Regions from separate parts of the Hydrogenoanaerobacterium saccharovorans genome, predicted to be linked through region 1. Evidence: riboswitches for the same ligand, from Rfam matches in the RefSeq annotation. Region 1 holds a riboswitch; the other holds the start of a gene.
The links. Region 1 has a riboswitch for thiamine pyrophosphate ahead of thiW (energy coupling factor transporter S component ThiW). Riboswitches for the same ligand answer to the same signal wherever they lie in the genome.
Positions count from the first base shown of each region.

Region 2: linked by a shared signal. The riboswitch ahead of thiD (bifunctional hydroxymethylpyrimidine kinase/phosphomethylpyrimidine kinase) and the one ahead of thiW (energy coupling factor transporter S component ThiW) in region 1 are both predicted to bind thiamine pyrophosphate.

Region 1 covers NZ_RKRD01000005.1:22-5,263, forward strand. Annotated here, with positions in the region: partial or broken gene EDD70_RS15030 (prolipoprotein diacylglyceryl transferase) at 1-2,060, shown strand, start outside; TPP riboswitch at 2,227-2,334, shown strand; gene thiW (energy coupling factor transporter S component ThiW) at 2,387-2,902, shown strand; gene cytX (putative hydroxymethylpyrimidine transporter CytX) at 2,948-4,153, shown strand; gene thiM (hydroxyethylthiazole kinase) at 4,119-4,943, shown strand; gene thiE (thiamine phosphate synthase) at 4,930-5,242, shown strand, end outside.
Region 2 covers NZ_RKRD01000001.1:1,554,671-1,559,912, reverse strand. Annotated here, with positions in the region: gene EDD70_RS07320 (ACT domain-containing protein) at 35-466, shown strand; gene EDD70_RS07315 (hypothetical protein) at 511-861, shown strand; gene EDD70_RS07310 (hypothetical protein) at 911-1,153, opposite strand; gene EDD70_RS07305 (stage II sporulation protein M) at 1,282-1,914, shown strand; TPP riboswitch at 1,961-2,060, shown strand; TPP riboswitch at 2,133-2,231, shown strand; gene thiD (bifunctional hydroxymethylpyrimidine kinase/phosphomethylpyrimidine kinase) at 2,295-3,104, shown strand; gene EDD70_RS07295 (potassium/proton antiporter) at 3,156-4,571, opposite strand; gene EDD70_RS07290 (hypothetical protein) at 4,636-5,242, opposite strand, start outside.

The sequences.
Region 1 (5,242 bases):
TGGATGAAGAGAAATCAACAGAACTTCCGTTTACCGTAACTTCATCGAACAATGTAATTAAGGTTTATTATGCAGGGGATTATACCCAAACCAAAGAGTTGAGCTACACCGTAGAGTACTACAAAGATGATGCTAAGGTTGATACTCTCACCGAAACCCAAACCGTTTGGATTAACGCAGGGAATACAATAGATGTAAAACCTGTGGATACCTCCAACGACAAATACACCGGCTACAAGTTTGAGAAAACCAACCCCGAAACTCTACCGGAAACCATAGCAAACGGCAGCGTTATCCAGGTGTACTATGTAAAAGATGACGCACAGACACTGCCATATACGGTTGAGTATTACAAGGATGAAGAAACAGCACCGTTTGAAAGTAACGATAAGCTGACCGTACCGATGCATACCCCCACGGTCAACAGTGTAGTGTATGCAAATAAACCCGCAGGTTACAAGCTGGATGAAGAGAAATCAACAAAACTCCCATTTACAGTAACCTCGGCAAACAAGGTCATCAAGGTGTATTACATCAAGGATGATACTCAGAAACTTTCTTACAGCATAGAGTACTATTATGACGAAGAATTAGAGCCATTTGAAACATCTGAAAATACTGTTCTAAAATCTAATCCTATCGTTGAATTTGTACCCGATGCAGAAAGCTTGAAGAAAGGATTTACAAGAGACCGAATCGAACCCGATTTGCCTTTTGAAATTTCTGAAGAAAAGAACGTTATCAAGGTGTATTACAAAGAAATTCCCGACGGCAGCGTGAGTATTCCTGTAACTCATGAGTACTTTACCAATGGCGATAAAGATGGCGTTCAAAACAGTGCTGAAGTTGCACTTACCATTCCATCGGATGGCTCAGAGTTTAAGGTTGAACTTGCTAAAATGTTTGCCGAAAGAATGCGGAGTTTTAATGGTAGAAGCTATTCATTCTCTAAAATTGAAGTAAGAGGCACCTTAAAAGAAAAGCCAATCAATTCGTTGCTTGATGAATCCAAAACAGAAGCACCCGTAACGGAAGAACCTAAAGCTGAGGAGCCAAAACCGGAAGTTCCAGTAACGGAAGAACCTAAGGTTGAGGAGCCAAAACCGGAAGTTCCAGTAACGGAAGAGCCTAAGGTTGAGGAGCCAAAACCGGAAGTTCCAGTAACGGAAGAACCTAAAGTTGAAGAGCCAAAACCGGAAATTCCAGTAACGGAAGAGCCTAAAGCTGAGGAGCCCAAACCGGAAGTTCCAGTAACGGAAGAGCCTAAGGCTGAGGAGCCCAAACCGGAAGTTCCAGTAACGGAAGAGCCTAAAGTTGAAGAGCCAAAGCCGGAAGTTCCTGTAACGGAAGAGCCTAAAGCCGAAGAACCAAAGAGTGACGAACAGAATGTTTCTCAATCTGTAATTGCTAAGACAGCTTCTCGCTCAAGGGCAGTTGTAGTGATGCAATTGTCAACAATAGATGGAATTGCTGCTCAACTCGAAGCACTTGCCCAACAGGCAGCAGCTGCTGAAAAGCAAGACGCCGCACTAAATGAGGTACCATCTGTTCCGCAAGCAGGAGATAAAATTGAGACTCCTGCTCCGTCAAATGCAGAGTCTAAATCCGTTGAGCCAGCCACTGGTACAGATGCTGTTATCACAGAAGAAGCCTTATCTGATACCGAAACTCAGGTTCAACCCAAAGCAGCAGAAGTTACTATTACAAAACCTAAAACAGTTTTGTATACCGATGATTTTGTTTATGACCCTGATTATGACTACGAGGTAATCATCACTTACAAGCGTACTACCGGCGGCGGTGGCGGAGGCGGTAACAAAGACCGCGGTAACAATAATAACGATGATGATGACAATACCGTTATCATCGAAGATCCGGCTGTACCACTGGCACCATTACCGGACGGATTGGTTACTATAGTGGATCCTAAACTTCCTCTTGGCAACCTACCCAAATTTGGCGGCAGCTCCAGAGTGCTGGCTGTGTTCGGTTGCCTTGCTATCGTTGGTTCACTGGCGCTGAAACTGAAAAAAGACGATGAAGATTCTAACGAAAAATAAGCTGTAATCTCATCAACTGCAAACAAATCTATAAGCAAAGAGCTGTTTCACAAGTTAAATTGTGAGGCAGCTCTTTTTTATGCTTTGCTTTTATATTCTTGTGGTGCAATACTGTTTATGGTAACATTAATTGACAAAACGATTTATAATGTGCTAAAATAATAGAAACTAAATATTGGGGAGCTTGTATAGCAGGCTGAGAGGAAGTAATCGAACTTCGACCCTTAAACCTGATTTGGATAATGCCAACGTAGGGAAGATACTGCTTTATCAGCGGAGAACCTTATATTGGTTCTCCGCTATTTTTTTTGAAAGAGATGGATAAAATGAAAAATCTGAACAAACTTGCTCTGGCAGGGATACTAATTGCAGTGGGTGTTGTATGCTCTCCAATTTCTGTCCCGATAGGTGCTGCAAAATGCTTTCCGGTCCAGCACATAATCAACGTGGTGGCGTCGGTTTTGTTAGGGCCGACTTATGCCGTAACGATGGCATTTATTACTTCATTTATTCGTGTGGTTACAGGTACGGGCACACTTTTGGCTTTCCCGGGCAGCATGGTAGGTGCACTGTGCGGTGGGTTGTTGTATAAGTACAGTAGTAAACTTGTTTTTGCGGTAACTGGCGAAATAATCGGCACAGGAGTATTGGGAGCAATAGCAGCTTACCCTATTGCCGTATGGCTTATGGGGCGCAACGCTGCAATTTTGGGGTTTGTTGTACCGTTTTTAATTAGTACGGCAGTGGGCTCGTCCGCTGCTGTTATCATTATTCAAGCACTTAAAAAAGCTGGAGTACTAAAAATTAAAACAAGAAAAGAAGGCGAACACGTAGGCTCATAAAACCAATTGGCATAGTAATTTATTATTTTTTGGGAGTGTAAAATCATGAAAAAAGGTGAAACCTCAATTCTCAGCAATGGGCTGATTTGGTTTGGAGCAGCAGTTTCTATTGCTGAAATATTAACCGGAACATTGCTGGCACCTTTGGGCTTTGCAAAGGGTATTGCGGCAATATTGCTGGGGCATGCAATAGGTTGTATCCTACTTTATTTTGCAGGGTTGATAGGTGCAAAAAGCAAAAAAAGTGCCATGGAAACTGTAAAAATGTCATTCGGCAGCAAAGGTGCACTGCTTTTTTCGGTGCTCAATGTTCTTCAGCTGGTAGGGTGGACAGCCGTTATGATTATTGGCGGAGCAAGAGCAACCGGGGTGATTGCCAACCCGGTTTTACATACACAAGGTGAAGCACTATGGTGTGTTTTGATTGGTGTGTTGATTATTGTATGGATTTTGATAGGCATCAGTAACCTTGGCAAAATCAATGCAATTACCATGAGTGCTCTTTTTCTCATGACAATTGTTATGAGCATGGTTGTATTTCGCGGCGGCACAACATTTGCCCCATTTGGAGAGATGAGCTTTGGCGCAGCGGTAGAGCTCTCGGTTGCTATGCCGCTTTCTTGGCTGCCATTGATCTCAGACTATACCCAATACGCACAACAGCCTAAAGCTGCTACGGCGGTAAGTGCTGTGGTATACTTTTTTACGAGCTGCTGGATGTACATCATCGGTTTGGGTGCCGCAATCTTTACAGCACAATCGGATGTTGCATTGATAATGATGCAGGCGGGGTTGGGTGTGATTGGTGCACTGATTATTATTTTTTCAACTGTAACCACTACTTTTTTGGATGCTTATTCTGCAGGTATAAGTTTTGGCACTATAACAAAAAAAGTAAGCGAAAAATGGGCCGCTGTGGCAGTTTGCATTATTGGTACACTGTTGGCGATTTTTACGCCGATAGAGCAGTATGAGAACTTCTTATATCTCATCGGGTCTGTATTTGCTCCTATGGTTGCCATCTTAATTGCCGACTATTTTATACTAAAAAAAGACCGCTCAAGCCGACCCGTGGATAGTACAAATCTTATTCTATGGGGTATCGGTTTTGTTGTTTACCGCCTATTCATGTCTATAAACACTGTTTTGGGCAATACATTGCCTGTAATGATAATTACTGCAATATTATGTATTCTAGTAAATGGAGGGAAAAGCTATGTTCAGCACAATTTTAAAAAATGTAAAGATTAAAACGCCTTTGGTGCACTGCATTACAAATTACGTTACCGTTAACGATTGTGCAAATATCTTGTTGGCATGCGGTGGCTCTCCGATTATGGCAGACGATGAAGATGAGGTAGAAGAAATTACCTCCATCTGTAATGCACTCGTCATCAACATCGGTACGCTGAATAAAAGAAGCATTCAGTCTATGATGAAAGCAGGCATAAAGGCAAATGAAATGAACCACCCTGTTATTCTTGACCCTGTTGGTGCCGGGGCATCTGCCTTGCGTACTTCTACCACGTTTCAGCTCATGGATAAAATAAAGTTTTCGGTTATTCGCGGGAATATATCTGAAATTAAAACAGTAGCACAGGGCAGCGGTACAACCAAAGGGGTAGATGCTGACATCAGTGATGCCATTACAGATGCAAATTTAGACGAAGCCATTACTTACGCAAAGCAACTGAGCGCAAAAACAGGTGCTGTAATTGCCATTACGGGCGCGATAGATATAGTGGCAGACAGCAGTAAGGCATATGTTATCCGTAACGGAAATGCAATGATGTCGAAAGTTACCGGTACAGGCTGTATGCTTACTGCCGTGATAGCGGCATTTTGCGCAGCAAACCCCGCGCAGCTTACAGAAGCAGTGGCTGCCGCGGTGAGTGCAATGGGCTTATGCGGAGAATTAGCATACAGTCGGCTGCTGAATAATGGAGGAGGGACGTCCACTTATCGCAGTTATATCATAGATGAGATGAGCAAAATGGACGAAACTATCTTAGAAAGAGGGATGAAAATTGAGAGTCGATAAATCTTCCATGCTGCTTTACGCGGTAACTGACCGCACGTGGTTGGGCAGAAGTACTTTGTCTTCGCAGGTAGAAGAATCAATCAAGGCTGGTGTTACTTTTGTGCAGTTGCGCGAAAAGCAACTTGATTTTGATGCATTTGTGGCACAAGCAAAAGAAATCAAATCGGTAACCGATCGGTATCGTATTCCTTTTGTAATCAACGATAATATTGAAGTGGCGCTTGCCTGCAATGCAGATGGAGTGCATGTAGGGCAAGGGGATTTATCTGCCTCTGCTGCGCGCAAAAAATTGGGTGAGC
Region 2 (5,242 bases), on a different contig from region 1:
TAAAAGCTTTACTTCACCTAAGGAGGGTACAAGTATGACAATAAAACAATTATCCATTTTTGTTGAGAACAAATCGGGCAGGCTTTCGGAAATTACCGAAATTCTTCACAAAAATAATATTGATATCCGTGCCTTGTCCATTGCGGATACCACTAATTTTGGCATTCTGCGCATAATTGTCGATAATCCCGATAAGGCACAGGATGTATTAAAAGATGCGGGATTTACGGTTTCACTCACCAATGTTATTGCAATTGGTGTTGACGACCAGCCGGGCGGATTGTCAAAAATCATGAAATATCTTTCTGATAAGGATATTGGTGTAGAATATATGTATGCCTTTGTCAGTAAAGAAGATAATTCAGCCTATGTAATTATTCGCGTTGAAGATAATGCAAAGGCATTAGAGGTGCTGCAAAACAATCATGTTCCGATACTTACAGCAGCCAAAATTTATGAGATGTAGCTTAAAAAGGTCCAATTCACACAAAATATCCATATAAGGAGCCGATGATGCACACAAACACAATGAAAAAAATGCTGCCGTATCTGCTGCTTGCGGCTTTGCTTTTCTATGGGGTACCATCTTTGGCGGTAAACATAAAAGAAGGGGCAAAGTCTCTTATGGTGCTTGGTTTGCTGGCTGTAAACACAATTTATTGTTTTATTAGTGGCTTGCTGTTTACATTACGCAATGGCTTTCGCTGGTATTATCCTATACTGTTAGGTATTCTTTTTGTTCCTGCTGTTACTGCCTTTTATAACAGCAGTGCCACTATATACGTGTTTGCATATATGCTGCTTGCGGCTGCAGGCAGCGGGCTTGCGGTGCTGTTTAACAAGACTACACCAAACAAATGAGTAATTAAAAAAGCTTCTCCGTTTTTAGCGGAGAAGCTTTTTGCATTATTTATTCAGGTTCGATTAGTTCTTCTTTTGCCATGTTTGCTTCTATATAAAGTTTCGAAGCTTGTTCAATGGCAGGTAAGGCTTTTTGTAAGCTATCTGCACATCGCGTAATTTTTAGAATCATTCGTTGTTCTAGCACACGTGACACCAAAACAGTAACAATAGTTACCAAAGTAGATATCATTCCTGCCAGCATAATCCATTTTGTAAGCCCTTTTTTGTCTTTCATTCTGTAATGCTTCATAACAATTCGCCTCCCATATTCTGCTATCAGTATATCGCGGATATTACGTAAACGCAATCGGTTAGACGAATATTTTATGAAATCATTTCATATCTATTTGTATAGCAAACTGCAAAGGAATGATAACAATGAGGACAATCTATAAATCATCATCAACGCGTAGGCTGCTTTTGCGCTATTTTCATGCCTATCGTCAGGTCTTTTTTTATGCGACGCTTTTTTTAGCCGGTGTGTTGGCGGGTGCGTTGTTTCTTAAAAGTGTAAGCCCTGAGACAATTAAAAACCTATCTGTAATCGTGGGGCAGTTTGCAAAAAGGCGAGGCGAGCAAGATTTGCTCTCTACCTTTACATCGTCTTTTACCTCAACCGCATTGATGCTGGCAATTTTATTTGTATGCGGATTTTGTGCTGTAGCGCAGCCGGTGATTGTGCTGATGCCGTTTTTTCGCGGGTTAGGGTTTGGGTATCAAGCCGGGTACCTTTACGCACAGAACGGGTTTATGGGTGTTGGATATGTTGCAATGGTTTTGCTGCCCAATATGCTGCTGTCTACATTGATTCTTATCTACGGCTGTGGTGAGGCGTTTACGATGTCAACATCTTATTACAGAGCCGCAAAGCAGGATGGTGCCGCCAGCAGGCTGATAAACCCCCGTGTGTATTGTATGAAATTTGTAGTTTTGCTGGTTTTGGTTTTAATAGTATCTCTTATCGATACTGCCTGTACGTTTCTTTTTAGCAGGCTGTTTACTTTAATTTGAGGTTTTAAAACTTGACTATGATACAGATATGAGCTATAATCAAGATATTATTTTGCGGGGGAACTACGAGGTAGTTGAGAAGGTAAAACCTGACCCTTTGAACCTGTCGGTTAATACCGGCGTAGGGAAGCAATCAATTATACAAAAGTATGATTTAGTCAGAGTGCTTCTCAATAACGAGAAGCACTCTTTTCTATTTTACACAAAACTTAATATAGGCAATTTTGCAGGGAAACTACAAAGTAGTTGAGAAGGTAAAACCAAACCCTTTGAACCTGTTGGCTAATACCAACGTAGGGAGCATTCGCTTTTTCTGTAGGGTGCTTCTCATTTACAAAGAAGCACCCTTATTTTAATGAATATAAAAAGGAGATATTACTATGAAAAAAGTGTTGAGCATTGCCGGCTCTGATTGCAGCGGAGGTGCAGGAATACAAGCGGATTTAAAAACATTCTCGGCACATGGAGTATTTGGTATGAGTGTGATTGTTTCTGTGGTAGCAGAGAACACAAGCCGTGTCATTGATATACAAGATATTGCGCCGGATATGATTGAAAAACAAATTGATGCGGTGTTTGAGGATATTGAAGTGGATGCAGTCAAAATCGGCATGCTTTCCACACCCCGTTGTATGGAGGCAGTTGCTCGAAAACTTGCGCAATACAAACCGCAGAATGTAGTAATTGACCCTGTTATGTATGCAAAAAACGGCTGTCCGCTTATGAACCCCGATTCAATAGATACTCTGATTGAAGTGGTGCTTCCTTGTGCCGATTTGCTTACACCGAATATCCCCGAGGCTGAAAAAATAGCAAATATCAGTATAAACAGCACCAAAGATATGGAAGAAGCCGCAAAGCTGATTCATCAGATGGGCTGCAGAAATGTTCTTGTCAAAGGCGGTCATGCCGTGGGCGATGCTTTGGATGTTCTTTATGACGGTAAAAAATATTATCATTTTGAAACCAAACGCATCAACACCAAAAACACCCACGGGACAGGCTGTACATTTTCATCTTCAATCGCATCCAATCTGGCACTTGGTATGGATATGCCAAATGCTGTGGAACAGGCGAAAAAATATGTTACAACAGCGATTGAGCATTCGTTAAATATAGGCAAAGGCAATGGTCCTACACATCATTTTTACGATTTATATCAAAACGGTTTAAGAATTAAAGCAAATTAAGTTATTAAAAACCCTCCTGTTGCACAACAGGAGGGTTTCGTATTCTTCTATCTATATCGAAATGCTGTCAAAATTGCTGCCCGAAAGCACTAAAATATCACCTGTATTTATCATAGTAGAGCCTTTGGGTACAACTACTTTATCTCCACGTTTAAGCATGACAACCAATATTTCATCAGGAATATTTGCGTCCATCACACTTTTGCCCGCCCAAGGGCTGTCTCCAGTTATAGTAACCTCCAACAATTGGGTAAGTGACTCATCTTGATAATCGTTAAATGTTTTAAAAACCGATACATCGGACTCAACAAGATCGAGTTTTTTTGAAATAAAAGGGATAAGTGATCCCTGTAACCCAACTGAAAGCAGTGCAACCAAAAAAACAATATGGAAAATATCGTTATTTACCAACGCCCCTGAGTTAACCGCAAAAATAGCAAATACAATAGATGCTGCACCGCGCAGCCCTACCCACGCAACTAGTATTTGCGATTTAAGCGGAACTTTAAACGGTGTAAGAATAACAAAGGTTGCAACCGGGCGTGCGACCAAAAACATAAATATCGAAATCAGCGCCCCGGGTACCAATACGTTGTGCAGCTGAGATGGAAACGATAATAAACCCAGTGTAAAGAACAACAAAATCTGCATCAGCCACGATATACCGTCAAAAAAGTGCACCAAACTGCGTTTATGCAGTATTTTACTGTTGCCTAATATAATACCAATGATATAAACGCACAGATAGCCATTGCCTCCAACCAATTCTGCAAGGGCGTACCCCAATATAACCACTGCAGTTACTAAAATTGGGTATAAACCATCTATTTCCCAATTAATATAGCGCAAAGCATAGGCGGTTATCACGGCGAGAATTGCACCAATCACCAGCCCGAAAATTACTTGCTTGCCAAGCAATAAAATACCGGGTTCCTGTTGTTGCCCCGTCATAATCGAAATTACAAGGATGGTAAGCATGTAAGCAAACGGGTCATTGCTTCCGCTTTCAATTTCTAAAAGTGATGCCAAACCATTTTTAAGGTTAAGATTACGGGAGCGAAGAACCGAAAAAACAGAGGCTGCATCCGTTGATGCAAGCACCGAACCAATCAGTAAACCCTCCAATAATGAGGTTTTTAAAACAAGCTGACAAAATAAGCCGGTCAGCAGTGAGGTAAGCCCTACGCCAAGAGTAGAAAGTAATACAGCTTTTACAGCTACAGGCTTTGCAATTTTCCAGTTCGTGCCGAAACCGCCAAAAAACATGATAAAAATCAATCCGACTGAACAAATCTTGCTGGCTGTCTCAAAATTATCAAAACTTATTCCAACCAATCCATCCGAACCAAACAGCATGCCCAGCAGCAAAAACAAAAGCAACGCAGGTACACCGAAACGGTAAAAAATCCTGCTGGAAGTAACGGCGAGCAGAAGTATAATTGCTCCAATGATCATCAAATTTAGCATAAATGCTCTCCATTCATTTTAATATCCATTTTATTAGTATAACATTTTAGAGCAAAAGGGGCAATTACAGTTCTTTCGGTTTGCCTGCGATTAGTGTATTGTTGCCACCTCCGGTTGTTAGCAGAAAAACAGCGCACATTGCAAGTAAACTGAAAGAACTTGCAGCCGTACCGGATGTCATTGCTACAGGCTGCCCCAATCTTTCAAACACTGTAATTGTTTGCGGAAATATCCTTAATAAAACATCGAATACAAATAATGTTAGCATTCCGTGGAATATACGCGAGATTAAAAAAGGCTTTACATTAATACCGCTGCCATGTACCGCTGCAAGTACTTGACATATTACAGAAAGGCCTGAGAACGAAAGCAACGCCGCTGCCGCATGCAACCCGCTAAAGCTGAACTCAGATAGTGCTTTGCAACCTGTGGTAACCTCCAGTACACCAAATATGCAGGCTTCAAACCATTTACTGTTTAGTGCAGGAAAAATTTCTGTAAAAGCATTTACAAGCGATGTAATTGCCCCTGTGGAAGTCAGCAGAGAAGTAATTGCCGAAAATAATATCACAAAAGAGCATATGGATATCATTCCTGCCGATGCATCATTTACCGACTGCACAAAACAAATACTGTAAGGACGAAAACGGTAGGGCGGGCTGCTGGGCGGT